3 regions of the Mesorhizobium sp. WSM4312 genome follow, and region 1 is predicted to be linked to each of the others. Evidence: riboswitches for the same ligand, from Rfam matches in the RefSeq annotation. Region 1 holds a riboswitch; each other region holds the start of a gene.
What was found. Region 1 has a riboswitch for cobalamin ahead of CK228_RS15150 (DUF1636 family protein). Riboswitches for the same ligand answer to the same signal wherever they lie in the genome.
Positions count from the first base shown of each region.

Region 2: linked by a shared signal. The riboswitch ahead of CK228_RS23595 (aromatic ring-hydroxylating dioxygenase subunit alpha) and the one ahead of CK228_RS15150 (DUF1636 family protein) in region 1 are both predicted to bind cobalamin.
Region 3: linked by a shared signal. The riboswitch ahead of CK228_RS07475 (CbtB domain-containing protein) and the one ahead of CK228_RS15150 (DUF1636 family protein) in region 1 are both predicted to bind cobalamin.

Region 1 covers NZ_NSFU01000008.1:142,042-151,592, reverse strand. Annotated here, with positions in the region: gene CK228_RS15185 (phosphatase PAP2/dual specificity phosphatase family protein) at 1-213, shown strand, start outside; gene CK228_RS15180 (hypothetical protein) at 210-653, shown strand; gene CK228_RS15175 (lysophospholipid acyltransferase family protein) at 650-1,312, shown strand; gene CK228_RS15170 (phosphatidate cytidylyltransferase) at 1,312-2,247, shown strand; gene CK228_RS15165 (iron ABC transporter permease) at 2,330-3,379, opposite strand; gene CK228_RS15160 (ABC transporter substrate-binding protein) at 3,379-4,326, opposite strand; gene CK228_RS15155 (ABC transporter ATP-binding protein) at 4,374-5,162, opposite strand; gene CK228_RS15150 (DUF1636 family protein) at 5,159-5,557, opposite strand; cobalamin riboswitch at 5,648-5,854, opposite strand; gene CK228_RS15145 (class I SAM-dependent methyltransferase) at 6,062-6,709, opposite strand; gene CK228_RS15140 (substrate-binding domain-containing protein) at 6,883-7,872, opposite strand; gene CK228_RS15135 (ABC transporter permease) at 7,944-8,999, opposite strand; gene CK228_RS15130 (sugar ABC transporter ATP-binding protein) at 8,999-9,551, opposite strand, start outside.
Region 2 covers NZ_NSFU01000014.1:81,816-91,366, reverse strand. Annotated here, with positions in the region: gene CK228_RS23625 (carbohydrate ABC transporter permease) at 1-481, shown strand, start outside; gene CK228_RS23620 (alpha-glucosidase family protein) at 486-2,150, shown strand; gene ugpC (sn-glycerol-3-phosphate ABC transporter ATP-binding protein UgpC) at 2,182-3,294, shown strand; gene CK228_RS23610 (DUF680 domain-containing protein) at 3,379-3,630, opposite strand; gene CK228_RS23605 (DUF680 domain-containing protein) at 3,698-3,901, opposite strand; gene CK228_RS23600 (DUF680 domain-containing protein) at 3,974-4,171, opposite strand; cobalamin riboswitch at 4,665-4,866, shown strand; gene CK228_RS23595 (aromatic ring-hydroxylating dioxygenase subunit alpha) at 4,980-6,227, shown strand; gene CK228_RS23590 (hybrid-cluster NAD(P)-dependent oxidoreductase) at 6,248-7,342, shown strand; gene CK228_RS23585 (alpha-ketoglutarate-dependent dioxygenase AlkB) at 7,438-8,067, opposite strand; gene arfB (alternative ribosome rescue aminoacyl-tRNA hydrolase ArfB) at 8,158-8,595, opposite strand; gene CK228_RS23575 (phosphoenolpyruvate carboxykinase) at 8,677-9,551, opposite strand, start outside.
Region 3 covers NZ_NSFU01000004.1:75,077-84,627, forward strand. Annotated here, with positions in the region: gene CK228_RS07435 (response regulator transcription factor) at 46-666, opposite strand; gene mgtE (magnesium transporter) at 1,093-2,505, shown strand; gene CK228_RS07445 (MerR family DNA-binding transcriptional regulator) at 2,640-3,026, shown strand; gene CK228_RS07450 (isoprenylcysteine carboxylmethyltransferase family protein) at 3,033-3,509, opposite strand; gene CK228_RS07455 (DUF1624 domain-containing protein) at 3,506-4,504, opposite strand; gene CK228_RS07460 (MFS transporter) at 4,713-5,912, shown strand; gene CK228_RS07465 (aromatic ring-hydroxylating dioxygenase subunit alpha) at 5,916-7,091, opposite strand; gene CK228_RS07470 (substrate-binding domain-containing protein) at 7,199-7,894, opposite strand; cobalamin riboswitch at 8,058-8,256, shown strand; gene CK228_RS07475 (CbtB domain-containing protein) at 8,289-8,468, shown strand; gene CK228_RS07480 (CbtA family protein) at 8,484-9,302, shown strand; gene cobU (bifunctional adenosylcobinamide kinase/adenosylcobinamide-phosphate guanylyltransferase) at 9,295-9,551, shown strand, end outside.

The sequences.
Region 1 (9,551 bases):
CAGCAGCAGGCAGCCGGCGCGCTGGAGAAAGCGCGCCGCGACGGCACGGTGCTTGTCTGCTGCGCGCTCGGTTTCCAGCGCAGCGCCGGTGTCGTTGCCGAATGGCTGGTGGCGAGCGGCAGGGCCAGGACACCGGCCCTGGCCCGCGAGATGCTGAGCGACGCCGGCCGGCCGGTCCATTTTGTCGAGGCAACGGAGCGGGCGGCATCATGACCGGCAATGCCTATCAGCAAAGCACCGATCGCTTCGCCCACCTGTTGATGCGGCAGGCCGCGTGGCCGGCCGCACTCGTTCTGGCCGCGAACATGCTGGCGCCCTTGGCCGCCCGGGCGCGCGGCGCCTTCGAGACCTTGCCCGCGGCCGTGGCGCTGTCGCTCGCTGCCGTCAGCGCGGTTGCGGTGCTGGCGCTGTCGGCCCTGCTGGCATTCGACGCGCTGCTGTTCCGGCTGATGGCCAGCCATGACGACGAGGCTTCCGCTGGCGCCGCGGTGGATGACATGTTGGCGCGCATGCGCCTGAAGCCGCTGCCGCCTTCCGCACGTTCGCTCGACGAACGCATGGCCGGCACGCGCCGGCTGCTGACCAGGCAACGCATAGCCCTTGGCCTGTTCGTGGCGATGCTTCTGGCGGCCGGATTTTGGGCGCCGCGATGAACAAGCTCTCGCTCAAGACCTTCACCCTGCTGCAGACGGCGACCTCCGTCGGCCTCTCGGCGCTTGCCTGGGTGGTGACCGGGGTGCGTCCGATCTGGAATGGCAGTCTGCCGTCGGACAAGCAGCGCATCTATTTCGCCAACCACACGAGCCATGGCGACTTCATCCTTTTGTCGGCGTGCCTCAACGAAAAGGAGCGCGCGATCACCCATGCCGTGGCTGCCGGCGAATATTGGGGAAAATCGCGGCTGCGCCGCTTCATCGCCGAAGACATGCTGTCGTCCGTGCTCATCAACCGGCAATGGACGAAGCCCGAGGAAAACCCGATCGAGATCATGCTGTCGGTTCTCGACCAGGGCCATTCGCTCATCCTGTTTCCCGAGGGCACCCGCAACATGACCGACGAGCCGCTGCTGCCTTTCCGCTCCGGGCTCTACAATTTGTCGATGGCACGGCCGCAGGTCGAGTTGATCCCGTGCTGGATCGAGAACATGTCGCGCGTGCTGCCCAAGGGCCAGTTCCTGCCGGTCCCGCTTTTATGCCGCGTCGTCTTCGGCGCGCCGGTGGCGATTGCCCCCGGCGAAGAGCGGCGCGCCTTTCTCGAGCGAGCCCACGCCACGCTTCTGGCGCTCAACCCGCGTCCCGAACGAGACGATTGATGCGCCACGACATCTCCATCCTGATCATCGGCCTGCTGGCGGTGCTGACGACCGCCAGCATCGTGGCCGCGATACTTTCGGCACGGGCGCCGAAGCCACTCAGCTCGACTCTGGTCAATCTCACCCAGCGTATCAATGCCTGGTGGGTGATGGTCGCACTGATGACGGTCGCCTTCTTCTTCGGCCGGTACGGCCTGACCATCCTGTTCGCGCTGATTTCCTTCGCCTCGCTGCGCGAATTCGTGACGCTGACGCACACGAGCCGGAGCGACCATTGGGTGCTGCTCGGCATGTTCGGTATCATCATCCCGTTTCAGTACTGGCTGGTCTGGACCGCCTGGTACGGGCTCTTCGTCATCTTCATTCCGGTCTATTGCTTCCTGCTGATGCCGGCCATCACCGCGTTGCATGGCGACACCGAACGCTTTCTCGAGCGGATCGCCGCGCAGCAATGGGCGGTGATGATCTCCGTCTATTGCGTCAGCCATGTTCCAGCGCTGCTGACGCTCGACGTGCCGGGCTTCGAAGGCCGCAATTTGTTGCTGATCGCCTTCCTGGTCATCGTCGTGCAAGGCAGCGACGTGCTGCAATACATCTTCGGCAAGCTGTTCGGAAAACACCGGTTTTCGCCGACCGTATCGCCGTCGAAAACCTGGGAGGGCCTGATCGGCGGAGTGGTGTCGGCGAGCCTGCTCGGCGCTCTGCTGTCGTTCGTGACGCCATTCACGCCCCTGCAGGCGGCGTGTGTCGCCTTCGTCGTCTGTTCGATGGGGTTTCTGGGAGGGCTGGTCGCCTCGGCCATCAAGCGCGACCAGGGCGTCAAGGACTGGGGCCATCTGATAGAAGGCCATGGCGGCATGATGGACCGTACCGACAGCCTGATCTTCGCTGCCCCCATCTTCTTTCACATCGTGCGCTATTTCTGGACGGTCTGAGACGGCAAGCTCTGGCCTCTTTGTTTTAACGCAATTCCGGACGGAAAACCGCTTCACACTTTTCCTGGAATTGCTCTTGCGGTCAGAGCCGGTTTCTCACGACCAGCGTGACGACGAAGAGGGCGCCGAGCGAGCTGGTGATGATGCCGATCGGCAGTTCCTGCGGCGGCAGCAGGGTCCGCGCCAGAAGATCGCTTGCCAGCAGTAGCACCGCCCCGAACAGCGCACAGCTGGCGATCAGGCGCAGATGCAAGGGACCGGCCAGCGGCCGCGACAGATGCGGGATCATAAGCCCGACAAAGCCGATGACGCCGGCAACCGAGACGAGAATTGCCGTCGAAAAGGCGGCGACGAGAAACGTCGCCCTGCGCATCCGCGCCACCGGCACGCCAAGGCTTTCGGCGGCACTTTCACCCGCAAGGAAGGCGTCCAGCCTGCGGTGGTTCCACAGCCCGTAGGCTGCAATCGTGCCGGCGCCCAAGGCGCCTAGCCAGACATTGTCCCAGCGCGCCAGCCCGAGCCCGCCCATCGTCCAGAACAGCACCGAATGGGCGGCGCGCTGGTCACCGGCAAAAACCAGATAGTTGGTCAAGGCCGTGAACAGGAAGGAGACGGCAAGGCCGGCGAGGATCAGCCGTTCGGGTCCCTGCCCCCTCACCCGCGCGACCAGCAGCAGGACGATGCAGGCGGCCAGTGTGCCGCCGGTGAAGGCAGCGACCGGCAAGGTCCAGATGCCGAAAGTGTCACCAAAGACGGTGATGACGGAAACGGCACCGGCCGCCGCCCCCGACGACAGGCCGAACAGGAAGGGATCGGCAAGATCGTTGCGGGTCACCGTCTGCAGCAACGCGCCTGTTATGCCGAGGCCGCCGCCGACACACACCGCCAGGATCGTGCGCGGCAGCCTGAGATCGACGACGATCTTGCCGACCGGGCCAGACACCTGGTGTTCGTTCAATCCAACGGCCTGGCCAAGCGAGGCGATGACGTCGGTGAGTGGGATCAGCGTCGAACCATAGGCGATCGACAGCAGCACGAGGGCGACGATCGCCATCGTGCCCGCCACCATCGCTAGCGCGAATGCCTTGTGTCCCGAAAGCGCGCCGGATTTATGCCCAGGGGCAACAAGCATCAGAACGCTTCCGGATGCATCGCCCTGGCGATCTTGCCGATCGCCTCGATGTTTGCCGGCCCGGGCGTCAGTTCGGCATAGCGCAGCGCCACGAAGCGCTCGTTCTTGACCGCGTCCGTCTCCTTCATCGCCGGATGCGCCTTCAAGAAATCGAGCAGTTTCTTGTAGCCGCCGCCATCCTGGTAATCGAGCAGGATGAGGAACTGCGGATTGCGCGACGCCACGGTTTCCCAGTCCGTGTTGCCCCAGCTGGTGTCCATGTCGGCCATGATGTTGTCGCCACCCGCCGCCGCGATCATGGCGCTCGGAATGGCGAATTTGCCTGATGTGAACGGCTTGTCCTCGCCGGAATCATAGAGGAATACCCGCGTCCCCTTGCGGTCGCCAACCTTGGCGATGATTTCCGCGAGTTGCGCCTTCCAGCGGGAGACAAGCTTCTCCGCGTCCGCGTCCTTGCCGAAGATCTTGCCCAGCTTTTCGACATCGCCATAGAGCAGGTCCATCGAGGCGGCCGGACGGTTCTTGTCGAGATGGACGCAGCTTTCGGTCAGCACCAGGGTCTTGATGCCGTGCGGGGCGAGCGTGTCGGGCGTCACGTCGCCACCCGGCTTCATGCCATAGTACCAGCCGGCGAAGAAGAAATCGGGCTCGACGGCGACGAGGTTTTCGAGCGTCGGGTATTTGGGCGCCAGTTCCGGGATGGAACCCTGCTCGGCCTTGAACTCGGGGCCGACCTTGTACCATCCGGTGATGCCGGTCAGGCCGACGATCGACGGCTGCAGCTTCAGCGCGAAGGCCATTTCGGCCATGTTGAGATCATGGATGACGGCGCGCTTGGGCGGCGCGTCGAAGGTCAGCGGCTTGCCGCAGCTGTCGACGGTGACCGGGAAGGCGAAGGCTGCCGGGGCCAGCAGCAAGAAGACGAGCGACAGGGCGAGGCGTTTCACGGATTTTGCTCCTTGGCTGAACAGTGTCGGATGAGGGATGGGCTCGATCAGGATGGCGGCGCGGCGCGGTTCGGAACATCGAACACCGTGAGTTCGCGGTCTTCGGTCGGATGGCGCAGGCGAAACACGTCGACGCCGAAAATCTCGCGGATCAGCTTTTGCGTCAGCGCTTCGCGGGGTGCCGCCAGCGCATGCAGCCGCGCCTCGTTCATCACCGCGACCCTGGTGGCGAAGGGCGCCACCAGGGCCAGATCGTGCAGCACGGCGATCACCGTCATGCCGAAGCCGGCCACGAGCTCGAGCAGCTCGCCGCGGGCGCGCGGATCGAGATGGTTGGTCGGCTCGTCGAGGAACAGCACTTTCGGTTGCTGCGCGATGGCGCGCGCCAGTTGGGCGCGCTGGCGTTCGCCGCCCGACAGCGAGCCGATGGTGCGGCCAAGCAGCGGCAACAGGCCGGTCCGGCGCAACGCGTCGACGACGATGTCGCGCTCCTCGCTCCTGCGTCTCAGGCCGGCATGCGGGACGCGGCCGAGCTCGACATAGTCGATCACCGCCAGCCGCGGGTCCGGCTGGTCGGTCTGGCCGACGACGGCGATATGCAGGGCCCGCTCGGCGGTCGCGATACGGTCCAGGCGGCGCCCGCCAAGCTTCACCTCGCCCGCACTTGGCCTGAGCATGCCCGACAGCATGCGCAGCAGCGTGGTCTTGCCGGCGCCATTGGGGCCGATGATGGCAAGGCGATCGCCCGAGGCCACCGACAGGCTGACGGCGTGGACCAGATGCCGGCCATTGACCATGGCGCTGAGGTCGCGCGCTTCGAGGAGTGGCATTGTCATCGGCTGTTGCCCGGAAACTTGGCCGGCCCGGGAATGCGGGCCAGTGTCTTGCCGGCCAGTCGCGGCGGACGTTGTCCGGAATTGCACCAGCCGTCGGCGAGCGAGGCGTAAAGTCGGGCAAATCGCAGGAGATCGCCGGCGTCGGCCTCGGCGTCGATGGAGCCGAAGAGATAGGAGGCCTTGCCCGGCGCCTGGAAGGCCACCGTCAGCGGCCGCGCGCAGGCCGCCATGCATTCGACGCCTTCGACCGTGAAGCCATGCGCCACGGCGGGTTCATGGCAGGCTGCGAGCCGGGAGCGCAAATCGACGCACAGGGTTTCGCCCGACCTGATGCCGGTCGGAACGTCGCGGCAAAGCGTGCACACGATGATACGATGATCGATGGCGCCGTCCAACTTTCCGTCACTTTCAAAACTGGCGACGGAAGGATGTTGGCGAGCCGGCCGACAAGACCGACGTCCACGCCTCCTCCCGGCACACCCCGTCCGGTCAACTCAGTTGATGGCAGGTCTCCTGGCTCGCGGGTCTCGGCGCAATCCAGCCTTCCCAGCCTTGCCGGCCAGTGGCATGTCGGATCTTGCTCACCGCTTACAGTTGCGGGGGCAGCCACGGCCTCGACCTTTTGAGGTCTCACCGTGTTCCCTTTTCACCCCTTGCCTTTCGGCGCGGGGACCATCACGCACCCACCGTAGATTTCCGTCGATCGCATCGCAATGAGTTTTTTGCGACGCCGTCGCCACATGCCCCATATGTAATAACATTACGTTTGAAGCGATGTTTCGCGGCGATGTCAACCCCTGTCGTCGCGCAATGCGGCTTCGGCGCGGCTGCGGTTTTCAGCCGCGAGCGGTCACCAGGCAGGAGGCACGACACCTGGCCGCGGTCGCCGAGGAACCGGCCTATAGCTTTCTGAAAAAGCCTGACAGAATATTCGGACCCGCTTCGCCCGGCCGCAGTCTGATCCCGTCTTCAAAGCAATTCAGCGTCACGCATTCGAAGCCGTAATGCGCGAGGAGCGCCACCAGCGAGTCACGGTCGAAATGGTGCAGGTGCTCGTTGGGCAGACGCATGCGCCACGCCCGGAACCACGCTTCGCCGTCGGCGCCGAGTTCACGCCAGCGGCAGTAAGGGACGGCGATGGCCAGGTGGCGGGTCTGAAGGCGGGCGAGGAAACCCAGATCCGGAATGTGCTCGAGCACGTCGAACATGGCGACCAGATCCCACGAGCCGGCGAGCGCCTCGTCCCAATCGACAAAGCGGACGCCCTCGGGCAGCGGAAATCTGGTGATGTCGCAGCCGGCACAGTCGGCAACCCCGGTAATTTTGGCGGCCTCGACAAAGGTGCCGGTGCCATAGCCAATCTCCAGCACGGACCGCGGTAGTTCACCGGTGATCCCCAGCACCCAGCCAAGCCGCTGATAGCCGAGCTTGATGGTCCGGTCGCTCAGATCCTCGTAATAGGAAATGTACTGCTTGTCGTATTTGATCGGTGTGACGTCGATCTGGTGAATCACGCCAAACCGGTCGGCCTCGTAATTATCCAGCATTCGCGCCCCCTTGGGATTACGGATCCTTACATGACGGGGCTAAACGCAAAGTAAGCGACTGGGGTGGCGGGCCGAAGCTGGCACGAGCACGACCAGATCTAGCAATAGCAAAAAAGCAAGGCCCCGCGCGGGGCCTTGCTGTCTCAACCTCAGCGCCGAGCTCTAATCGCCCCTCACTTCCCCATCAGCTGCTTGGCATTCTCCGCCGTGATCGCCGTCGTCTCGACCGTTACCGTCGGCTCCACCGAGGTCGAGCAGTCGAGCAGGATCTTCTTCGACATCTCGATCGCTTCCTTCGCACCCGTCGGGTAGGTGAAGGTTGCCGCCCAGTCGCCCTTGGCGACGGCCTCGATGCCGCCGGCCGGTCCAGGCAGGCCGTCGGTGCCGATGATCTTGACGTCCTTGCCGGCTCCCTTGGCGGCAAGCAGCGCGCCGGCCGCCATCATGTCGTTGGAGGCATAGAGCACCTTGATGTCGGGATGCGCCTGCAGCATGGCGGCAAAGGCGGTCTGGGCTTTGTCCGGCACCCAGTCGGCGGCCTGCTCGGCGACGACCTGGATCTTGGCATTCCCCTTGACGCCGTCCTTGAAGCCGTTCAGCCGCTCCACCGCCGGCGTCGAGCTCGGCAAGCCTTCCAGCACCGCCGCCTCGCCGCCATCCGGCAGCAAGGTCTTGGCGGTGTATTTGCCGGCCTCGAGCGCGATCTTGTAATTGTCGCCGCCGATGAAGGCGGTGTAGTCCTTGCCGGGATCGCCGACCGTCTTGCGGTCGAGCTCGATGACCGGGATGCCGGCATCCATGGCGCGCTTCACCGCCGGCGTCAGCGGTGCCGCCTCGAAGGGCGAGATCAGCAGCAGATCGACTTTCTGGGTGATGAAATTGTCGACCTGCGAGGTCTGCGTGTTGACGTTGCCGGCGCCGTCGGCGATCTGCAGCGTGAAGCCCGGCACGGCCTTGGCCGCCGCCGTCAGTTCGTCATTGACATGCTGGCGATAGGGTTCGGCGTTGTTGGCCTGCGAGAAGCCGATGATGAACTGGCCGTCCTTGGCGCAGGCCTTGACCATCGGGTCGGCGGCCTGGGCGGCTCCTGCAATGCACAGGCCCGCGCCTGCCAGAAGCACGGCATGAAGCGTGTTCCTCGTTCCTTGTCTTGTGGTTTTCATACTCGCTCTCCTCCTCGTCGGGCCGGGGGGCCAGACCTTGGTTTGACTTCGACTTTGTTGCCGCCTTCCTCCTAACGACCCAACCCCTCGCGGCGGCGAACGAGGGATTGAAGCACCGCCGCCAGCACGATGATCGCGGCGGTCGCGAGCAACTGCATGGCGGGCGTGATGTTGTTCAGCTGCAGGATGTTGGCGAGCGCGCCGAGCATGATGGTGCCGGCAACGGTGCCGACCATCGAGCCGGCGCCGCCAAACAGGCTTGTGCCGCCGATGACCACGGCGGCGATCGCGGTGAGCTCGTAGCCCATGCCGTCATTGGCGCTGCCGAAATTGAACTGGCCGGCATGGACGATGCCGGCAAGGGCCGAGGCAAAACCGGTGATGGCATAGACCGAGATCTTCACCATCGAAACGGGCACGCCCGAAATTCGCGCCGCGCGCTCATTGCCGCCAACGGCAAAGACATAGCGGCCGAAGCGCGTCGTGTTGAGCACGATCGTTGCGATCGCGGCAAAGACGATAAAGACGATGGTGGCGACCGGCACGGTGTTGTTGAACAACCGCTCGCCGAGGATCGCGAACACCGGCGGTGCCAGGCCCGGTCCGTCGCCATAGGAAATGTTGATGTACTGGTTGCCCGAGACGACCAGCGCCAGGCCGCGCGCCGCCTGCAGGCCGGCGAGCGTGACGATGAACGGTTCCAGCCGGAAGCGGGTGGAGATGGTGCCCTGGATGGCGCCGAAGACGATGCCCATGATAAGCACGGCGAGGATGGTGGGAATGAGCCCGAAGCCACCCGAGATCATCATCGATGCGGTGACGACGCTGGACAGCCCGAGCACCGCGCCAACCGACAGGTCGATGCCGGCGGTGATGATGACGAAAGTCATGCCGATGGCGATGATTCCGGTCTCCGAGACGGCGCGCACGATGTTGGCGATGTTGTCGGGATCGAGGAACAGGATCTGGCCGTGCCGGCGCGGCGAGAAGATGATGCCGCCGATCGCCACCACCACCAGGCCGATCAGGCTCTGGAAGCGCACCACAAGGGCGAGCGGATCGCGATGCTTTGGCGCTGCCGCCGGCACAGCCGGGCTCGCTGCCACCGAAATCTTCTGGTCAGACATCAGGCCTCCCTGCCATTTGCCGCGTCAAGCACTGTGTGCTCGTCGACGCCGCCGATGAATTCCGCCACGTTGCGCCCCTGGCGCAGCACCACGATCCGGTCGCACAGGCCGATGAGCTCCGGCATCTCGCTGGACGCGACCAATATGCCGAGCCCCTGCGCCGCCAACTGCCTCAGCCGCGCGTAGATCTCGCCCTTGGCGCCGACATCGACGCCGCGAGTCGGCTCGTCGAGCAGCAGCAGACGGGGATTGCCGAGGATCTCCTTGGCCAGCACCACCTTCTGCTGGTTGCCGCCGGAAAGCGCGCCGACGGCGATGTCGGGATTCTTCGGCCTGATATCGAACTGGCCGAAGGACTGCTTTACCGCATCCGCCTGGCGGCGCTGCGACATCAGGCCGAGGGGCGAGATGCGGCGGATCACCGACATCACCAGGTTGAGGCCCACCGCCATTCTGAGCATCAGCCCGCTGCCGCGCCGGTCGTCGGTGACGAAGGCGATGCCGGCCGCGCGGGCCGCCCTGATCGAATCCAGCCTTACAGGCCGGCCATCG
Region 2 (9,551 bases), on a different contig from region 1:
GCTGCTCAAGCTCTATAACGGTGTCGGTACTTTCTTCGGCGTGCCGTCGAAGACCTATCTCGGCATCTGGCTGGCGCATACCGGCTTCGGCCTGCCTTTCGCCATCTACCTGCTGAGGAGCTATATCGCCGGCCTGCCGCGCGAGATCATGGAATCGGCCCGCATCGACGGCGCCAGCGATTTCGAGATCTTCGTCAAGATCGTGCTGCCGCTGTCCTTCCCGGTGCTGGCCTCCTTCGCCATCTTCCAATTCCTGTGGGTATGGAACGATCTCCTGGTGGCGATGGTTTTCCTTGGTACGGCACCCGACCAGATCGTGTTGACGGCCAAGCTCAACGCGCTGCTCGGCTCTCGCGGCGGCAACTGGGAGATCCTGACGACATCGGCCTTCATCACCATCATCGTGCCGCTAATCGTCTTTTTCTCACTGCAGCGCTATTTCGTCCGCGGGCTGCTCGCCGGCTCGGTGAAAGGAGGCTGAAACCATGCAATCCGCTTTGAAAGCCAGTTCGAACCCCGACCTCGCCATCGATCGCGACTGGTGGCGAGGCGCGGTGATCTACCAGATCTATCCGCGCAGCTACCAGGATTCGAACGGCGACGGCATCGGCGACCTCAAGGGCATCATCGGACGGCTGCCCTACATCGCCGCGCTCGGCGCGGACGCCATCTGGATCTCGCCCTTCTTCAAATCGCCGATGAAGGATTTCGGCTATGACGTCTCGGACTATTGCGACGTCGACCCGATGTTCGGCACGCTGGCCGATTTCGACGCGCTGACGGCGGAGGCGCACCGGCTGGGTCTCAAGGTGATGATCGACGAAGTGCTGTCGCATACGGCCGACATCCATCCCTGGTTCAAGGAAAGCCGGTCGAGCCGTAGCAATTCCAAGGCCGACTGGTATGTCTGGGCGGACGCCAGGCCCGACGGGACGCCGCCCAACAACTGGCTGTCGATCTTCGGGGGGTCGGCCTGGCAGTGGGACACCAGCCGCCAGCAATATTACCTGCACAATTTCCTGGCCGAGCAGCCCGACCTCAATTTCCACAACCGTGAAGTCCAGGATGCGCTGCTCGACGTCACCCGCTTTTGGCTGGAACGCGGCGTCGACGGCTTTCGCCTCGACACGATCAATTTCTACTTCCACAGTCAGGGCCTGGAAAACAATCCGCCGCTGCCGCCGGAAGAACGCAACGACCAGACCGCGCCGGCGGTCAATCCCTACAACTACCAGGACCATCTCTACGACAAGAGCCGCCCGGAAAATCTCGGCTTCCTCGAACGCTTCCGCGCTTTGCTCGACGAATATCCGGCAACCGCCGCCGTCGGCGAGGTCGGCGATTCGCAGCGCGGGCTGGAAGTCGTGGCCGCCTACACGGCCGGCGGCAAGCGCGTGCACATGTGCTATTCCTTCGACTTCCTGGCGCCGGAAAAGATCAGCGCCGCCAAGGTGCGCTCGGTGCTGGAAGCCTTTGGCAAGGTCGCCAGCGACGGCTGGTCGTGCTGGGCGTTTTCCAACCATGACGTGATGCGCCCGGCCTCGCGCTGGGCCGCCGGCGAAGCCGACCCTGTCGCCTATCTCAAGGTCATCTCGGCATTGCTGATGTCGCTGCGCGGCTCGGTCTGCATCTACCAGGGCGAGGAACTCGGGCTGGGCGAGGCCGAACTGCGCTTCGAGGACCTGCAGGACCCCTATGGCATCCGCTTCTGGCCGGAGTTCAAGGGCCGCGACGGCTGCCGTACGCCCATGGTGTGGGATGGCGGCGCCAGGAATGGCGGCTTTTCCCAGGCCAAGCCCTGGCTGCCGGTGCCGGCCAAGCATCTGGCGCAGGCCGTCAATGTCCAGCAAGGCGACCAGGCTTCGCTGCTCGAGCACTATCGGCGCTTCCTGACCTTCCGCCGCGCCCATCCGGCTCTGGCCAAGGGCGACATCACCTTCATCGAAAGCGAGGGCGACACCGTCGCCTTCACGCGCCGCGCCGGCAACGAGCAGGTTGTCTGCGTCTTCAACCTGGGCGCCAAGCCGGCCAAGGTTGACCTTGGCAGCCGATCACTGCAACCTTTGCCGGGACACGGGTTTTCCGGGCAGGCGAGCACCGGTTCGATCGAGCTTGGCGGCTACGGCGCCTGGTTCGGGCGCATAGACTGAAATCTTTGAGGAAATCACTGGGAGGACACCAATGGCCGATGTCAATCTGAGACAAGTGAAGAAGTCCTACGGCAATCTCAACATTCTCCACGGCATCGACCTCGATATCAAATCGGGCGAGTTCATCGTCTTCGTCGGTCCATCGGGCTGCGGCAAGTCGACCTTGCTGCGCTCGATCGCCGGGCTCGAGGAAATCACGTCGGGCGAACTCAAGATCGATGGCGACGTTGTCAACGACGTGCCGCCGTCCAAGCGCGGCATCGCCATGGTGTTCCAGTCCTACGCGCTCTATCCGCATATGACGGTCTACGACAACATGGCGTTCTCGATGAAGATCGGCAAGGAGAACAAGGCCGAGATCGACCGCCGCGTGCGCCAGGCGGCGGAAATCCTGCAATTGACCAAGTATCTCGACCGGCTGCCCAAGGCGATGTCGGGCGGCCAGCGCCAGCGTGTCGCCATCGGCCGCGCCATCGTGCGCAATCCGAAAGTGTTCCTGTTCGACGAGCCGCTGTCGAACCTTGACGCCGCGCTACGCGTCGCCACGCGCATCGAGATCGCCAAGCTCAAGGAATCGATGCCCAACACGACGATGATCTATGTCACCCACGACCAGGTCGAGGCGATGACGCTGGCCGACCGCATCGTGGTGCTGAAGGACGGCCATGTCGAACAGGTCGGCACGCCGATGGACCTTTACAAGAAACCCGGCAATCTGTTCGTCGCCCAGTTCATCGGCTCACCGGCCATGAACATCCTGCCGGCAACCATCGACAAGACCGGCAACCCGACCGTCGTCAGCCATGTCGGCGGCCGCAAGGCGGCGGTGCCGATCACCACGCCGGCCTCGGCCAAGGGCGCGGCGGTCAGTTTCGGCGTGCGGCCGGAAGACCTGATGATCGCCAGCGGCGCGGACTATCTGTTCGAGGGAACGGTCGACTATGTCGAGCAGCTCGGCGAGGTCCAGCTGGTCTATGTCGATATCGGCCGCGCCGACCTGCCGCTGGTGACCAAACTGCCGGGCAATGTCGAGGTCAAGCGCGGTTCGACATTGCGGCTGAGCGCCAATGCCGAGGACCTGCATATCTTCGATGCGGACGGACATTCCTTCGCGCTGCAAAAGCCGGAAGCAAAAGCGGCTTGAGGCCGCCGGTCCTGCTGGGTCAAGGCAACAAAAAAGAGCGGCGGGCCAGGCCCGCCGCTCTTTTTTGGAAATCAGCTACGGCTGTTAACGGCCGAAGAGGTTGCGGTCGCTGCCCTGAGGAGCGGACTTCTGCGCGTCGCCCGACGAATTGAGCAGCTTGTAGACAGGCGAGCCGCTCTCGCGGATCGAAGCCGTACGCGAGTTGTCAATCGAAGTTGCGGCGGGCGAAGTCACGGCGGGCTGGTTGGCGCCATTGGAACCAAAATTGTCGCTGCCCGCGAAAGCGCTGCCGGAGATGGCCAGAACGGCGGCGGCAGCAAGGATGATCTTGTTCATGTTAGTCTCCTGAATTTCTGGATTTCACGGGAATGGCCGGCATCGCCGCCATTCCCGTAAACCGGCATTACTTGCCGAAGAGGTTGCGGTCAGCGCCCTGCTGAGCAGGCAGCTGGGTGGCCGGAGCCGACTTGTCGACCGAAGCCGTGTAGGAATGGTCGGCCGCAGCGGCCGACTGGTTGGCACCGTTGGAACCGTAGTTGTCGCTGCCAGCGAAGGCGCTGCCGGAAATGGCCAGAACGGCGGCGGCAGCAAGGATGATCTTGCTCATGTTAGTCTCCTGAATTTCTCAAGGTCGGCCAGAGCGGCGGGCGAAAAGCCCGCTGTCGGCCGGGATCTGTTGTTAGTTGTTGCCGAAGAGGTTGCGATCGGCGCCCTGGGCAGGCGTCTGAGCAGCCGGCTCCGACTTGTTGGTCGAAGCGGTGTACGAGCTGTCGACAGCCGCGGCTGCGGCGGCATTCGAACCATAGTGGTCGCTACCAGCAAAGGCGCTGCCGGAAATAGCCAGAAGGGCGGCGGCAGTGAGAACAATCTTTTTCATTTTTGGTACTCCAGTATTTTTTCCGTCCGTCTAGCGGCGTGTCTTGGGATTGAAATCGCGTCGTTCGGACAGGCCCGATGTGGGAAAGCCAGTTCGCCGTTTCCAATCACGAAGTTGTTCCGTGTGGACCAAGAATCCACCACTTGAAATTGTGCCAGGGCTTCCGAGCCATGCATTTTTCTTGTTGATATCAACCACTTAGTAAACGCCAGCCGCAAGGTCACAGACTGTATCGGAGGTCCATCGTTCACACCGTCCTGCACGCACCGTCAACAGAAACGAACCGTTCGGTTCGATTTTAGAGTCTGCTAATAGTCACTTTTCGAACCGTTAACCTCTTTTGCCCCAGTTCCGGGTCGATTTTGACAGCCGGCACAGCTATCGGCGGAGGCGATTTTCGTGACCGCTGCCCGTGACCTGATCGTTGCGCATGCGTGTCGCGCCGCATGGATACGATGTCGCTTTCATGCCGATGTCGCAAACGCTGTCGTGATTAGATCATGTCATCTCAGGTGCCGCTTCGTGACGACGGGGCGGAGAATTGGGAAGCCGGTCAAAATCCGGCGCTGCCCCCGCAACGGTGGTGGAGTTCAAGTCGCAACGGGAGACCACTGGGCAAAAGCCTGGGAAGGTGTCGCGACCGTCCGCAAGGACACTCCAGAGCCCGGAAACCAGCCCGAGATTTTTGAACTCGACTGATCGCGGTGGGCGGTCAAGAGGCGGATCGCGCGTGCCCGGCTTTCGCCGAGTTGCGTCTCATCCTTCCTCAATCACCACCAGTTCAGTCCTTGAAGTATGAGGACAGGACATGGATGCGCGCAACGATATGCTGAGGCTGTTGAATGGCCGCAGAGAGGGCTTCTCGCTCGAGCAGCCCTTCTATACCGATCCCGATTTCTTCAAGCTCGACATGGAGCTGATCTGGTATCGCGAATGGCTGTTCGTCGGCCATGATTGCGAACTGCCCAAGCCCGGCAGCTTCATCACCGTACAGATCGGCGACTACCCTGTCGTGCTGGTGCGCGATCAGCAGGGCAAGATCAACGCCTTCCACAATTCCTGCCGCCACCGCGGCAGCCGCGTCTGCAACACCGACAAGGGCATGGCCGCCAAGCTGGTCTGCCCCTATCACCAATGGACCTATGAGTTGGACGGAAGGCTGCTGTTTGCCCGCCAGATGGCAGACGGCTTCGACAAAAGCCAGTTCGGCCTGAAGCCGGTCGCCTGCGAAAGCGTGGCCGGCTATATCTTCATCTGCCTGGCCAAGGAACCCGCCGACTTCGCGCCGATGCGGGCGATGATCGAACCCTATCTCAAGCCGCACCGGCTCAGCGAAGCAAAGATCGCCTTCGAGAGCACGATCGTCGAGAAGGGCAACTGGAAGCTCGTCTGGGAAAACAACCGCGAGTGCTATCATTGCGCCGGCAATCACCCGGAACTGTGCAAGACCTTCCCGGAAGCCCCGACGGTGACCGGCGTGCAAGGCGCCGACAGCGATCCGGAAATGCTGGCACACTGGGCCAAATGCGAGGCGGCCGGGCTGCCGAGCAAGTTCCGCATCGATCCGGCCGGGCAATACCGCGCCACCCGCGCGCCGCTGCTGCGCGATGCGGTCAGCTACACGATGACGGGCAAGCGGGCGGTGAAGAAGAACCTGTCCGACAGCGTCTCGGCCGACCGCATCGGCTCCTTGCTGCTCTATCACTATCCGACGACGTGGAACCACATCCTCGGCGACCATGCCGTCACCTTCCGCGTGCTGCCGATCAGCGCCACGGAAACCGCGGTGACGACCAAATGGCTGGTGCACAAGGACGCAGTCGAGGGCGTCGACTACGATCTTGCCGAACTCACCCATGTCTGGACCGAGACCAACGACCAGGATCGCCGCATCGTCGAGGAAAACGCCTTCGGCATTCTGTCGCCGGCCTATGAGCCCGGCCCCTATTCGGAGCTGCACGAGGGCGGCGTGATCCAGTTTGTCGAATGGTACGCGTCCTTCATCGGCCCACGGCTTGCCCAAGACGGCCGGCCGGCTTTGCGCAGTGTCGCCTGAGAGGTTTGGGGATGAACGCGATGACGGATCTTGGCCTCTATCGCCATCTCGATCAGATGGCGCCCTGGAACGACAGGCTGCAGGTGCTGGAAGTGATCGGCGTCAGCGACGAGGCGCCTGACGTCAAGACCTTCACCTTCCGCTCCGACAACCAGACCTGGTTCCGCTACAAGCCGGGCCAGTTCGTGACGCTGGAACTGCCGACGTCGGACGGACCGCTGATGCGCACCTATACGCTGTCGTCGTCGCCGTCACGGCCGTTCTCGATCGCGGTGACGGTGAAGGCGCAGGCCGGCAGCATCGGCACACGCTGGATGTTCGAACACCTTGTGCCCGGTTCGCACGTCAAGGCTTATGGGCCGAGCGGCGACTTTTCGCTGCACAGCCACCCGGCGGCCAAATATCTGTTCATCTCGGCCGGTTCCGGCGTGACGCCGATGATGTCGATGCTGCGCTGGCTGAACGATTGCGCGCCATGGACCGATGTCGGCTTCGTCAACTGCGCGCGGCGCGCCGAAGAGATCATCTTCCGCAAGGAACTCGAACTGCTCGGCGGCCATATGCCGGGCCTGTCGCTCGGCTTCATGATCGAGGAGCGGTCGAGCCGCGAGGGCTGGTATGGCCATATGGGCCGCATCGACGCGATCCGGCTGCCGCTGCTGGCGCCCGATTTCCGCGAACGCGAGATCTTCTGCTGTGGTCCGGATCCTTTCATGCGCGCCGTGCGCGGCATGCTTGAAGCCGCCGGCTTCGACATGACGAAATACCACCAGGAGAGCTTTGCCGCCCCCGCGGTTGAGGAAGTCCCGGCGCCGTCCGCATCGCCTGGGGAAGACGTTGCCGTTCCTATCGAGGCAACACCGATCCGCTTCGCGCTTTCGGATGTCGATGCCGAGTGCATCGCCGGCCAGACCGTGCTGCAGACGGCGCGTTCCTCGGGTGTGCGGATCCCCGCGGCCTGCGAATTCGGCCTGTGCGGAACCTGCAAGGTGAAGAAAGTCTCCGGCGCCGTCGAGATGAGCCACAATGGCGGCATCCTCGATCACGAGATCGATGACGGCTTCATCCTCGCTTGCTGCTCGAAGCCGCTTTCGGCTCTCGAAATAGAGGCGTGACAGCGTCGGGCGGCCCCGGCGCGGCAGCCTTGCCAAGCAGTTGCGGCTGTTTCCAGGACCCTGGCGACCTCGGTAGGGCGCGCGTCAGGATCGGCTTATAAGGCGTTCTCGTTCGGCTTCGTCACCCGCCGCAGCGTCAGATTGATCCTGCCGCCGTTCTTGAGCAGCGCCGAGGTCGAGGGATAGATGCGGTCGACGCCGTGGAAGGCGAGACGGCCCTCGCCGCCGAGCACGACGACGTCGCCGCTCTTCAGCCTGAACGATTTGGTGGCGCCGTCGCGCGTCGTCTGGCCGACCCTGAACAGGCAATCGTCGCCCAGCGAGACAGAGACGACAGGCGCCGAGAAATCGGCCTCGTCGCGGTCCTGGTGCAGGCCCATCTTCGCGTCGGCCGTGTAGAAATTGATAAGACAGGCCTCCGGCGGATTCGGATAGCCCGACACCTGCCGCCAAAGATTGAGCAGGCCCTCTGGGATCGGCGGCCATGGCTCTCCGGTCAGCGGATGCGTCGGCTGGTAGCGATAGCCGCGCTCCTTGTCGGTGACCCAGCCGAGCAGGCCGCAATTGGTCATGCGCACGCTCATCTCCTTGCCGGTGCGCGGCATGGCAGGGACGAACAGCGGGGCCTGCTGGACGATGCCTCTCACCTCTTCGACCAGCGCCTCCTGAACAGCGCGGGAGAGATGGGCCGGCATGTGACGGACGCCTTTGGGCAAAACGAGCATGAGGTCGGTGATAATCCGGTTGCTGCTTTGACCTTGAAGAATGCCACACGGAGGCGCTGACAACGACCCGAAAACGTTCTGGCAGACGGATCAGTCGTCGCCGACGCGGCCGCGCAGCTTCTTGATCGTGCCGCGTCCAGCCTTGCTCTTCAGCCGCCGCTCCACCGCGCCTTTCGAAGGGCGCGTCTTCTTGCGGGGTGGCGGCGGCGGTTCGGCTGCCTTGGCGACAAGCGCCGTGAGCCTCGCCCGGGCGTCCGCCCGGTTCTGCTCCTGGGTGCGGAAGCGCCCGGCCTCGATGACGATAACGCCGTCCTTGGTGGCGCGCTGGCCGGCAAGCTTGATCGTGCGGGCACGCACGCGTTCCGACAGGCCGGCCGCGCCGGCCGCGTCGAAGCGCAGTTGCACGGCGGTTGCCACCTTGTTGACGTTCTGGCCACCGGGCCCCGACGAGCGGATGAAATCCTCGTGCAGGTCACCGGGATGGATCACGGCTTCGCCCGATATGATGATGTCGTCGTCGATCGGCATGCCGCAGTCATGGCGCGGCGGCGGACAAAAGAAAAGGCCCGATCGAAATCGAGCCTTCAATGGTGCTGAGCGACGTGACGATTACTCCGCCGCTTCCTGCATGCGTGGCGCCGCACCCATGACGGTTGCATCGACATGCGGCTCGAATTTCTCGAAGTTGACGGCGAACATGCCGACCAGTCTTGCCGCCTGGCGGTCATAGGCGGGCTTGTCGGCCCAGGTCGAGCGCGGATCGAGAATGGCGCTATCGACGCCAGGCACCGCCACCGGCACCTCGAAGCCGAAATTGGCATCGGCGCGGAATTCGGCTGTCTTCAGCGAGCCGTCGAGCGCGGCGGCCAGCAGAGCGCGTGTCGCCTTGATCGGCATGCGCTTGCCGGTGCCGTAGGCGCCACCGGTCCAGCCGGTGTTGACCAGCCAGCAATCGGCGCCGTGGCTGGCGATGAGCTCGCGCAGCAGATTGCCGTATTCCGAGGGGTGGCGCGGCATGAACGGAGCGCCGAAGCAGGTCGAAAACGTCGCTTCGGGTTCGGTGACGCCCTTTTCGGTTCCGGCCACCTTGGCCGTATAGCCGGAGAGGAAATGATACATCGCCTGCGCCGGGGTCAGCCGCGCGATCGGCGGCATCACCCCGAAGGCGTCGGCGGTCAGCATGATGATGTTTTTGGGATGACTGGCGCGCCCGGTCTTCGAGGCGTTAGGGATGAAGTCGAGCGGATAGGCGCAGCGTGTGTTTTCGGTAAGGCGGCCATCGTTGAAGTCCGGCACGCCGTCGGCGTCGAGCACGACATTTTCCAGCACCGTGCCGAAGCGCTGCGTGGTGGCGAATATCTCCGGCTCGGCTTCAGCCGACAGCTTGATCGTCTTGGCGTAGCAGCCGCCTTCGAAATTGAAGATGCCGTGCGGGCCCCAGCCATGCTCGTCGTCGCCTATCAGCGTGCGCGACGGATCGGCCG
Region 3 (9,551 bases), on a different contig from region 1:
GTAAGATCTCGCCGCGAGCGGGTGGGGCGGGCCTACCCGGTTGGCCTACCCGAAAGGCTGCTTCTGGGTGCGCCTCTCGCGCGCATAGAGCGCGACGGCCATCGCCCGGTTGCGGACGTCGAGCTTGTCGTAGAGATTCTTCAGGTGGTACTTCACCGTGTTCTCGGAAATGCCGGTGCGCGTGGCGATCTGCAGATTGGTCCAGCCGTCGGAAAGCACCGCCAGCAGCTCGCGCTCACGCACCGTGAGCTGCGCGAGCGGCGTGTCGTTGACCTTGTTGATGTCGATATAGGGGATGCAGATGCGGCCATGCGCCACCGCCAGGATCGTGTCGAAGATGATGGCCGGATCGTCGAACTGGAAACAATAGCCCTGCGCCCCCAGCCGCACGCATTGCTTCAGGATGCCGATGTCATGGTCGTTGGAAAAGACGGTGATGCGCACGTCGAGCTTGCGGCTCTGGACCTCGGCCAGCACGTCCGCGCCGTCCATGTCGGCGAGCTTCCAGCCGATGATTGCGACATCGAATCCGCCCTTCGCCGCCAGATCCAGGAATTGCTTGCCGCTCTGCACGCTGCCCAACAAGTCGAACCGGCCATCGCATTCGAGCATCTCGCGCAGCGCCGATATGACGAATGGATTGCGTTCGGCGACGACAATGCGCATGCGCCGGTCGCCAATTGCCTTGCTCGTTTTCCCGGGCTTGCTGTTCAAGGGCCGTTTTTGTCCTGGGGTGGTTGTGCCGCAACTCCGAGGTCAGGCTTCAGGCCTGGACCCGTACCATGACAATTCTGCCCCAATCGCGCGGGGGTGCTCTTTCCCAAGCGACATCGGCTGTCGCGCCGTCTGAAGCCGCGATTCGCTGGTTGCTGATGGGACAGGCGCCGCCAGGGCAGACATCCGGCGATACGCTCACCACGTGGCATGGAACCAGCGTTTCGTTTGATATTCCGTGCCTTAGAGCGATAAGTTCTCAAATCGAATCGCGTCTGCAGGCGAGGTGCATCGAATTTTCGCGAAACCGGTTTCCGCTTTAAGGTCCGATGCTCTAGACCTGAGACACGATTTTTCCGGGAATGGCGGGAGGCGCTGTTGGAGGACAAGCAGACGATCTCCGCCAAGGCGGCCGACGACATCCACGCTGACATCTATGGCGAGGACGGTGCGGTCCTTTCGTCCTTCCTTGCCCAGATCGGCGCCGCGATCGCCGACCGCGATACGCCGACCCTCAAGCATGAAGTCGACCATCTCCACCAGTCGGAACTCGGCGACCTGATCGAGGCGCTGCATCCCGAACAGCGGCGCGCGCTGGTCGAACTGCTGGGCGCCGATTTCGACTTCTCCGCGCTGACCGAGGTCGACGAGGCGATCCGCATGGAGATCGTCGATCACCTGCCCAATGCGCAGATCGCGCAGGCGGTGCAGGAACTCGATTCCGACGACGCCGTCTACATTCTCGAAGACCTTGAAAAGGAAGACCAGGACGAGATCCTGTCGCAACTGCCGTTCACCGAACGGATCAGGCTGCGCCGTTCGCTGGACTATCCCGAAGAGACCGCCGGGCGGCGCATGCAGACGGAGTTCGTCGCGGTGCCGCCGTTCTGGACGATCGGCCAGACCATCGACTACATGCGTGAGGACAAGAACCTTCCCGACCGTTTCAGTCAGATCTTCGTCATCGATCCGACCTTCAAGCTCGTCGGCGCCATCGATCTCGACCAGATCCTGCGCACCAAGCGCGCGGTCAAGGTCGAGGATGTCATGCATGAGACGCGCCACGCCATTCCGGCGACCATGGATCAGGAAGAGGCGGCGCGCGAATTCGAGCAGTACGACCTCTTGTCGGCCGCCGTCGTCGACGAGAACGAGCGGCTGGTCGGCGTGCTGACCATCGACGATGTCGTCGACGTCATTCAGCAGGAGGCCGAGGAAGATCTGCTGCGCATGGGCGGCGTCGGCGACGAGGAACTTTCCGACACGGTGTTTGCAACCTCGCGTTCGCGCGTTCCCTGGCTGCTCGTCAACCTTGTCACGGCATTCCTGGCGGCATCGGTGATCGGGCTGTTCGACCACACGATCGAGCGGATCGTGGCGCTCGCCGTGCTGATGCCGATCGTCGCCGGCATGGGAGGCAATGCTGGTTCGCAGACCATGACCGTCACCGTACGGGCGCTGGCGACGAAGGATCTCGACATCTACAACGCCGCCCGAATCATCCGCCGCGAAATGGGTGTGGGCTTCATCAACGGCGTTGTCTTTGCCGTTTTGATCGGCATCGTCGCCGCCCTGTGGTTTCGTGATCCCAATCTGGGCGGGATCATCGGCGCGGCGATGATCATCAACATGTTCGCGGCCGCCCTTGCCGGTATCCTGATCCCGCTCATGCTCGACCGATTCAAGATCGATCCCGCCGTGGCGTCGGCGGTTTTCGTCACCACCGTCACCGACTGCGTCGGCTTTTTCGCCTTCCTCGGCCTCGCAAGCTGGTGGTTCGGCGTCAGGTAGCCTCAATTGACTTTTACGTAAATGCCGTGCGAGGCTCGTGCGGGGGCCATGTCGATTCCGGCGGGCAAGGGTTTGGTTCGGGACGGGAGGCAGCGCCGCCTGGCGTTGCCCCGGGGTTCGGGCATGGAGCGACAATGCGGGAATATTACTCGATCACCGAACTGACCCGCGAATTCGACGTGTCGACGCGGACGCTGCGTTTCTATGAGGACGAGGGGCTGGTGCAGCCGGTGCGGCGTGGCCGTACGCGGCTGTTTCGCCCGTCCGACCGCCATCTCATCCGGCAGATCATGCGCGGAAAGCGGCTCGGTTTCTCGATCAACGAGATCCGCGAAATCATCCAGATGTACAAGGAGCCGCCGGGCGAGGTCGGGCAGCTGAAGCTGATGATCAAGCGCATCGAGGAAAAGCGCGAGGATCTCAGGCAAAAACGCCGCGACCTCGAGGAAACGCTGGCCGAACTCGACCAGGCGGAGGAGTCCTGCGTCGAGCGGCTGGTTGAGCTCGGCGTCAATACGTAACGCCGCTCAGATCCAGCGCCGCACCCTTTTGGCGTAATCGCGATATCTCTTCCCAAACTTCGCCGCCAGCATCTTTTCCTCACGCTCGATGGCGACCTTCTGCGTGGCGAAGGCCGCGATGAACGCCAGCGGCAGGAACCATACGATCCCCGTGACAAAGGCGACGCCGATTAGTAGCAGCGTGTTGGCGAGATACATCGGGTTGCGGGTGACGCCGAATGGCCCTGTGGTGACGAGGTGGTCCGGCACTGCATTGGGGTTGAGCGTCGTCCTGGCCCGGACCATGGTGCGAATGGCGGTGAACCAGAGCGCCGCGACGGCGAATAGTGCCACCCAGCCGGCCGCGAACAGCAGGTCGCCCAGCAGATCGCCGATCCAGGGCAGCGGATAGAGCAGGCCGAGAATGACGCTGATGGCGATTGCCGCGACGTAGATCACCGGCGGCCACGGTATCACGCCGGGCTTCGGCTGGGTTCCGGTCATTGCGTTCCTCCCTCGTTCATCTTGTCCTCGGTCTGGCCCGTGCAGCTGGCGGCCAGATCGCCCAGATGCGCTCGGAATTCCGCAGTCTGGTCGTTGTTCTCGAGCCGATCAAGCGCGGCCTCGCCCTCGAGCGTCGTCAGCATGCAACTGCAATAGCTCGAACAGAAGGTCGCGTTGCGCGTCTGCTCACATGAACGCTGGCAGGTTTTCAGGAAATTGACCTGCACGGTTTCGACCTGAGCCGGCATGACTTGCGAGAACAGCCAGACGCAGCCGATCAGCAGCGGCTGGTGGATCAGGTAGAAAGCGAGGCTGTGGCGGCCGATGAACACCAGCGGATTGGCCCAGCGGCCCGGCATGAGGTTCGCCAGGCGGGCTCGCACGCCGGAGGCTGAGACGAGTTTCGTCACCCCGATGCCGACAAGCACCGCGCCGAACCACGGAAACAGCGGCACATAGTCGTTGGAGCGTGGGTTGATCGCCGACAGGCCGATCCACCACAGCCAGGGATGGTCCAGCGCTTCGAAGCGCAGATAGACGGGCGCGGCGATGACCAGCGCGGCAACGACAAGGGTCAGCAGGGCGGGCAGCCGCAGGAAGGCGAGGCCGAGCAGGCTGGCGAGCGCGATCTCGTGCAGGATGCCGAAGAAGATGAATCCGTCCGGCGTCGCGATACGGGTTACCACCGAAATGGCGATCGCCGCTCCGGCGACCATGGCAAAACGTTTCCAGAAACCGTTCCAGCGGATTTGCTGGCCGTGCGCGAGGTAGAGGCTGACGCCGACCAGGAACAGGAAGGTCGAGGCAATGCAGCGCGCGTAGATCTTCCACCAGCCGAAGGCGGTGAGGCCTGGATCGGTATAGCCGAAGAATTCCAGGTCCCAGGTGAAATGGTAGCTCGCCATGGCCAGCAGCGCGATGCCGCGCACGATGTCGATGGCGACGATGCGCCTGGATGGCTCCGGAACGGGTGCGGTCGGCGTATGGATGGTCATGGTCTCGCGATCTGATTCAGCCCCGCGTGAGAACTATCACGGTTGGACCGGACAGAAGAAGCCGGGGCGTTGGATCAAGCGGCGCTTTAGGCCAGTGCCGGGAAGTCGTTGACCGACTTCGCTTTTCACGGCCTATGCGTCGGTTTCCTCTTAATCGTCCGGGAACGGCCAAGGCAGATTTGGCCGGTGATTCTGCTTTGGGGAAGCAATGTCCACCCATGTGCGCCATCCAATCTGGCTCCCGGCCCTCAGGGCCGCGGATGCGCGCACCTTCGCCTCGCTTTATGCGGTCGAATCCTTTGCCCGCGCCACGGTGTCGAGCGTCATCCCGATCCAGGCCTACGAAATCCTGCATAATGAGCAGATCGTCTCGATCCTCTACACCATCGTGGCGCTGCTCGGCCTGTCGGTAACCTTGTTCATGCCGATGCTGATCCGCCGCTTTGCCCGGCGCTGGGTCTACACCGCAGGCGCCTGCCTGCTCGCCATCGGCTCGCTGTTCTTCGTCACCCACACGCTGGCCGGGCAATTGGCCGGGATGCTGTGCCGTGTCATGGGGGCCAGCGCGCTTTCGATCACGCTCAACCTCTACATCATGGACCACATCCGCAAGACCGACTTCATGCAGGCCGAATCGCTGCGCATGGCGTGGTCGATGTTTGCCTGGACCGGTGGGCCGACACTCGGCATCTTCCTCTACACGCGCTTCGGTATCTATGCCGCGCATGGTGCGGTGGCGGTGTTCGCGCTAGCGCTCTTGGCGCTGTTCTGGACCTATCGGCTGGGCGACAATCCGTCGATCCGGCCCGGCAAGACACGGCCGGCCAATCCGCTCGCCAATATCGGCCGCTTCGTCGCGCAGCCCAGATTGAGGCTTGCCTGGCTGATCGCCTTCGGCCGCTCCTGCTTCTGGACGACGTTCTTCGTCTATGGGCCGCTGTTCATGGTGATCACCGGCGAGGGCAAGCTGGCCGGCGGCCTGCTGGTTTCGGCGGGCAACGCATTGCTCTTCATGGCGATCTTCTGGGGCAAGGCCGGAAAACGCTTTGGCGGCCGGCGCACCATGACATTCGCTTATTTCGCCATGTCGGCGATGCTTTTGGCGGCAGGCACGGTCGGAGAGAGCGTCCCGCTGCTCACCGGCGCGTTCCTGCTGTGCGGCGCCTTCTTCACCATAGCGCTCGACGCGCTGGGCTCGACCGCCTTCATGCGTTCGGTGCGCTCCTATGAACGGGCGCAGATGGCGGCGGTCTACCGCACCTATCTCGATTTTTCCGAACTGACGCCGCCGCTGGTCTATTCGGTGGTGCTCGCCTTCTTCGGGCTGGGCTCGGTGTTCGTCACGCTTGGTCTGCTCGCGGCGGTTTGCGGTTTTGTCACGTGGCGATACCTGCCGAAGTCACTGTGAGGATCACGGCTTTGGTGCAAGCGCCGCATGACGCTCGCGCACCCAGTTGTGGAAACGGTGCAGGTCATACTCCTCGGGCATGAGCACGCCGGCATGGTGGCGCATCGAGCGCAGGCCCCTCTGGTTGACCTCGCAGATGGCGGCGTCCTCTTCCAGCACCTGTGTGCCGAAGGCGACGATGTTGTCGATGTCGGTCGCGGCCAGCGCCTCGGGCGCGAACAGCCATTCGGCGATAAGCTGCGTCTGTTCGGGACCGAGCGGCACCAGGCGTACCGTCCTGACATAGTCGACATGGCCGACGATGAACATTGAGGGCAGGCTGGTGGCGTAGGTCTGGCCGGCGACGCGTTCGGCCGGCGTCAACCCGGAGAAGACCGGCCCGTGCGTCTTGCCGTCGCGCGACCAGGTCTCGGCGCCGGCACGCAGGCCTCCGGAAAACTCCGGCGCGTCATTGTCGGCGTGGCGCGTCCATTCGGGATCGTCGTGCCGGCTCATCAGGCCGCGGCCATAGATTGGCACCAGGCGCGACAGGTCCTTGTGGATGCCCGGGCAGTGCAGGCACTCGTTGAAGTTCTCCCAAAAGATCTTCCAGTTGCAGTGCATCACCTTGCGCAGCACATGGCCCGATACCAGCGTTTCCAGCGGCCAGTTGCCGAGATCGCCGGAGGCCGGGTCGAAGGAGGCCTGCGCGGAGCCCGCCGCATCCTCCTGCAGATTGATGAAGACGAAGCCGCGCCACACCGAGAGCGCGACGCGGTAGAGCGGATGGTCGGCCTTGTCGAATCCATCAGGCAGCGATTTAGATGGCACGCGCACGAGGTCGCCGCGCAGCGAATAGGACCAGGCATGGTAGGGGCAGGTGATCAGCCGCGCCTTCAGCCGGCCCTCGCTCTCCTGGCAAAGCTGCGAGCCACGATGGCGGCAGGTGTTGTGGAAGGCACGCAAAGCGCCGGTGTCGTCGCGCAGCACGATGATGTCCTGCGTGCCGATGCGGAATCGGCGGAAGGCCAGCGGCTTTGCCAGATCGGCCTCGCGGCAGACGAGCAGCCAGTTTCTGTACCAGATGGCGTCGAGGTCGAGCTGGTAGCTCTCACCGTCCCAATAGGCCGACGAGGGCAGGGTCGATTCGGCCCGGGTCAGGCCATTGTAAGGGGCGCGCTCGCTGGCAGTGGGCTGCATGGCTGGCTTCCTGTGAAGCGGCCAGCCGACACCCGGCCGGCATCTTTGTCAATTGCCGCACACCGCCGCCATTGTGGCGCGATGGGACAGACTTCAGGATTGACGTCTCACCTCACGCGGCGCTCGATGCCCTTTGCCGCCAGGATACCGTCAACGGCCGTCGACGTCAGAAATTCCGACAGCTTCCTGGCGGCTTCCGCGTCCGTTGGATCCACGCTGATGCCAATAGCGAAGTCGATGTAACTCTGGAGTTGCGCCGGAAACCGACCGATCAGCATGACCTCGGGCGCGGCGGCGAGAATCGAAGTCACGGGAACGACCCCCAACTCGGCTTCCCCACGGCCCACGGCCGGCGCTGTCTGCCCTCCTGGTATGGCCACCAGCTTAGGCTTCACCTCATCGGCTATTCCCAAGCGTTCGAGCAAACCGGAGAAGTAGCCTCCGCTGGTTCCTTCACTGGCGTAGGCGATGGATCTGGCGCTCTTCAATGCCTGTTCGAATGCTTCCACGGAGCCAATGTCGAGCGGCGGACTACCTGCCTTGGCCGCCACCCCCATTGCGATCCGGCCAAACGCTACCTGGCTTCCCGCCCTGACCTTTCCCAAGGCGGTCAGATCCTGAAGCAGGTTCGGATTGATGATGACGAGGTCAAAAGGTTCCCCAGCCTCGATCTGTTTCCTGACTGCCGGATTGAGTTCCCACTTGACCGCAACTGTGAATCCTGTGGCCGTTTCGAACTGAGATATGAGATCAAGCACGGCGGGTCGGACCGCAATAGCGCCAAAAAGCCGGATATCATTCATGGCCTAACCTGAAATCGGCCGAAACGACCTTGTATGGTCGGCTTCCTCTGATGCGCCAGCCGACACCCGACCAGGAGAAATGTCAATTGGCGTGCCTGGACGGCATGGCGCAATCGCGCTGTTTGCCGGCGGAATTTGGTTTGCCGCGTGTCGCGATTTTCCCTATAGTCATGCAGTCGTCGGTTCCGTTTTGGAGCCAAGAGGGAATGCGGTGCGGGCGAAATTCTTGCCCAATGCCGTGGCTGCCCCCGCAACTGTGTGCGGTAGTCCTCTCCATATGCCACTGAAGATTCGTCTTCGGGAAGGTGGGGAAGGGCGCTGATCCGTGAGCCAGGAGACCTGCCGACGACGGCAAAACTGACAGGCCCTCGGGTGGAGGGTGAAAGGACAAGATATGAATACCGCTTCCGTCTCCCTCGGCGCCTCCGTCTCCTCGCAGTCGCGCTTCATGCAGCTGGCGCTTGCCGCGCTGCTCGGCACGTTCATCATCGGCTTTGTCGGCTTCTCGCATATCGATGCGGTCCACAATGCAGGTCATGACAACCGGCATTCGATGGCGTTTCCCTGCCACTGACGAGGATCTGACATCATGAATCTGTTTCGCAACGTCGTGTTCATCGCGGCGATCGCAGGGCTCGTGGCCGGTGTCGTCCTCGCCTGCATGCAGGCCTATGCAACCGTGCCGCTGATCCTCAAGGCGGAAGTCTACGAGCAGGCCGAAGGCGGCCATAGCCATGACCATGCCGCCGCACCTGCGGCGCCAACTGAGGCCGCCGGCGGCAACGCCACGAGCTCCGCCGCACCGGCGGCATCGAACGCCATGAGCGCCGCCACCCCGGCTCCGGCCGCAGCCGCCGCTCCGGCCGAAGAAGAAGGCTGGGCACCGGCCGACGGCTTCGAGCGCTTTGCCTTCAACGTGGTGTCCAATGTCGTCACCGGCATCGGCTTCGCGCTGATCCTGGTCGCGGTTTCGGAATTCGCCGGCGGCATCGGCAATTGGCGCCAGGGCGTGTTCTGGGGTCTTGCCGGCTTTGCCATCTTCACGCTGGCGCCAGGTCTCGGTCTGCCGCCGGAACTACCGGCCATGCCGGTGGCCGACCTCACCCAACGCCAGATCTGGTGGTGGGCGACGGTGGCGGCGACAGCGGCTGGCCTGGGTCTTCTCGCCTTCCGCAAATCGTTGCCGCTGGCGATCCTTGCGGTGGTCCTGATCGTGGCGCCGCATATCGTCGGTGCGCCGCAGCCGGACAGCTTCGTAACGTCGATCCCCGAAGGCCTGCATCACCAGTTCGTGGTGGCGGTAACGCTGACCAATCTGGTGTTCTGGCTGGTGCTCGGCGCGGTTGTCGGCGTGGTACGCGGACGCTTCACCGGCACGGCGACCAGCCTGCGCGACAGCTTTGCCTGATCGCAGTTTGACCTTCATCATCGGCGGTGCGCGCTCCGGCAAGAGCGCGCATGCCGAAACCCTGGCGACGGCGCTGCCGCCGCCATGGGCCTATATCGCCACCGCTGAAGCCTATGACGACGAAATGCGCGAGCGCATCGCGTTGCATCGGTCGCGGCGCGGTGAGGGGTGGGCGACCATCGATGCGCCGCTCGATCTCGCTGGCGCGCTCGAAGCGCTACCCGACAACCAGCCGGTGCTTGTCGATTG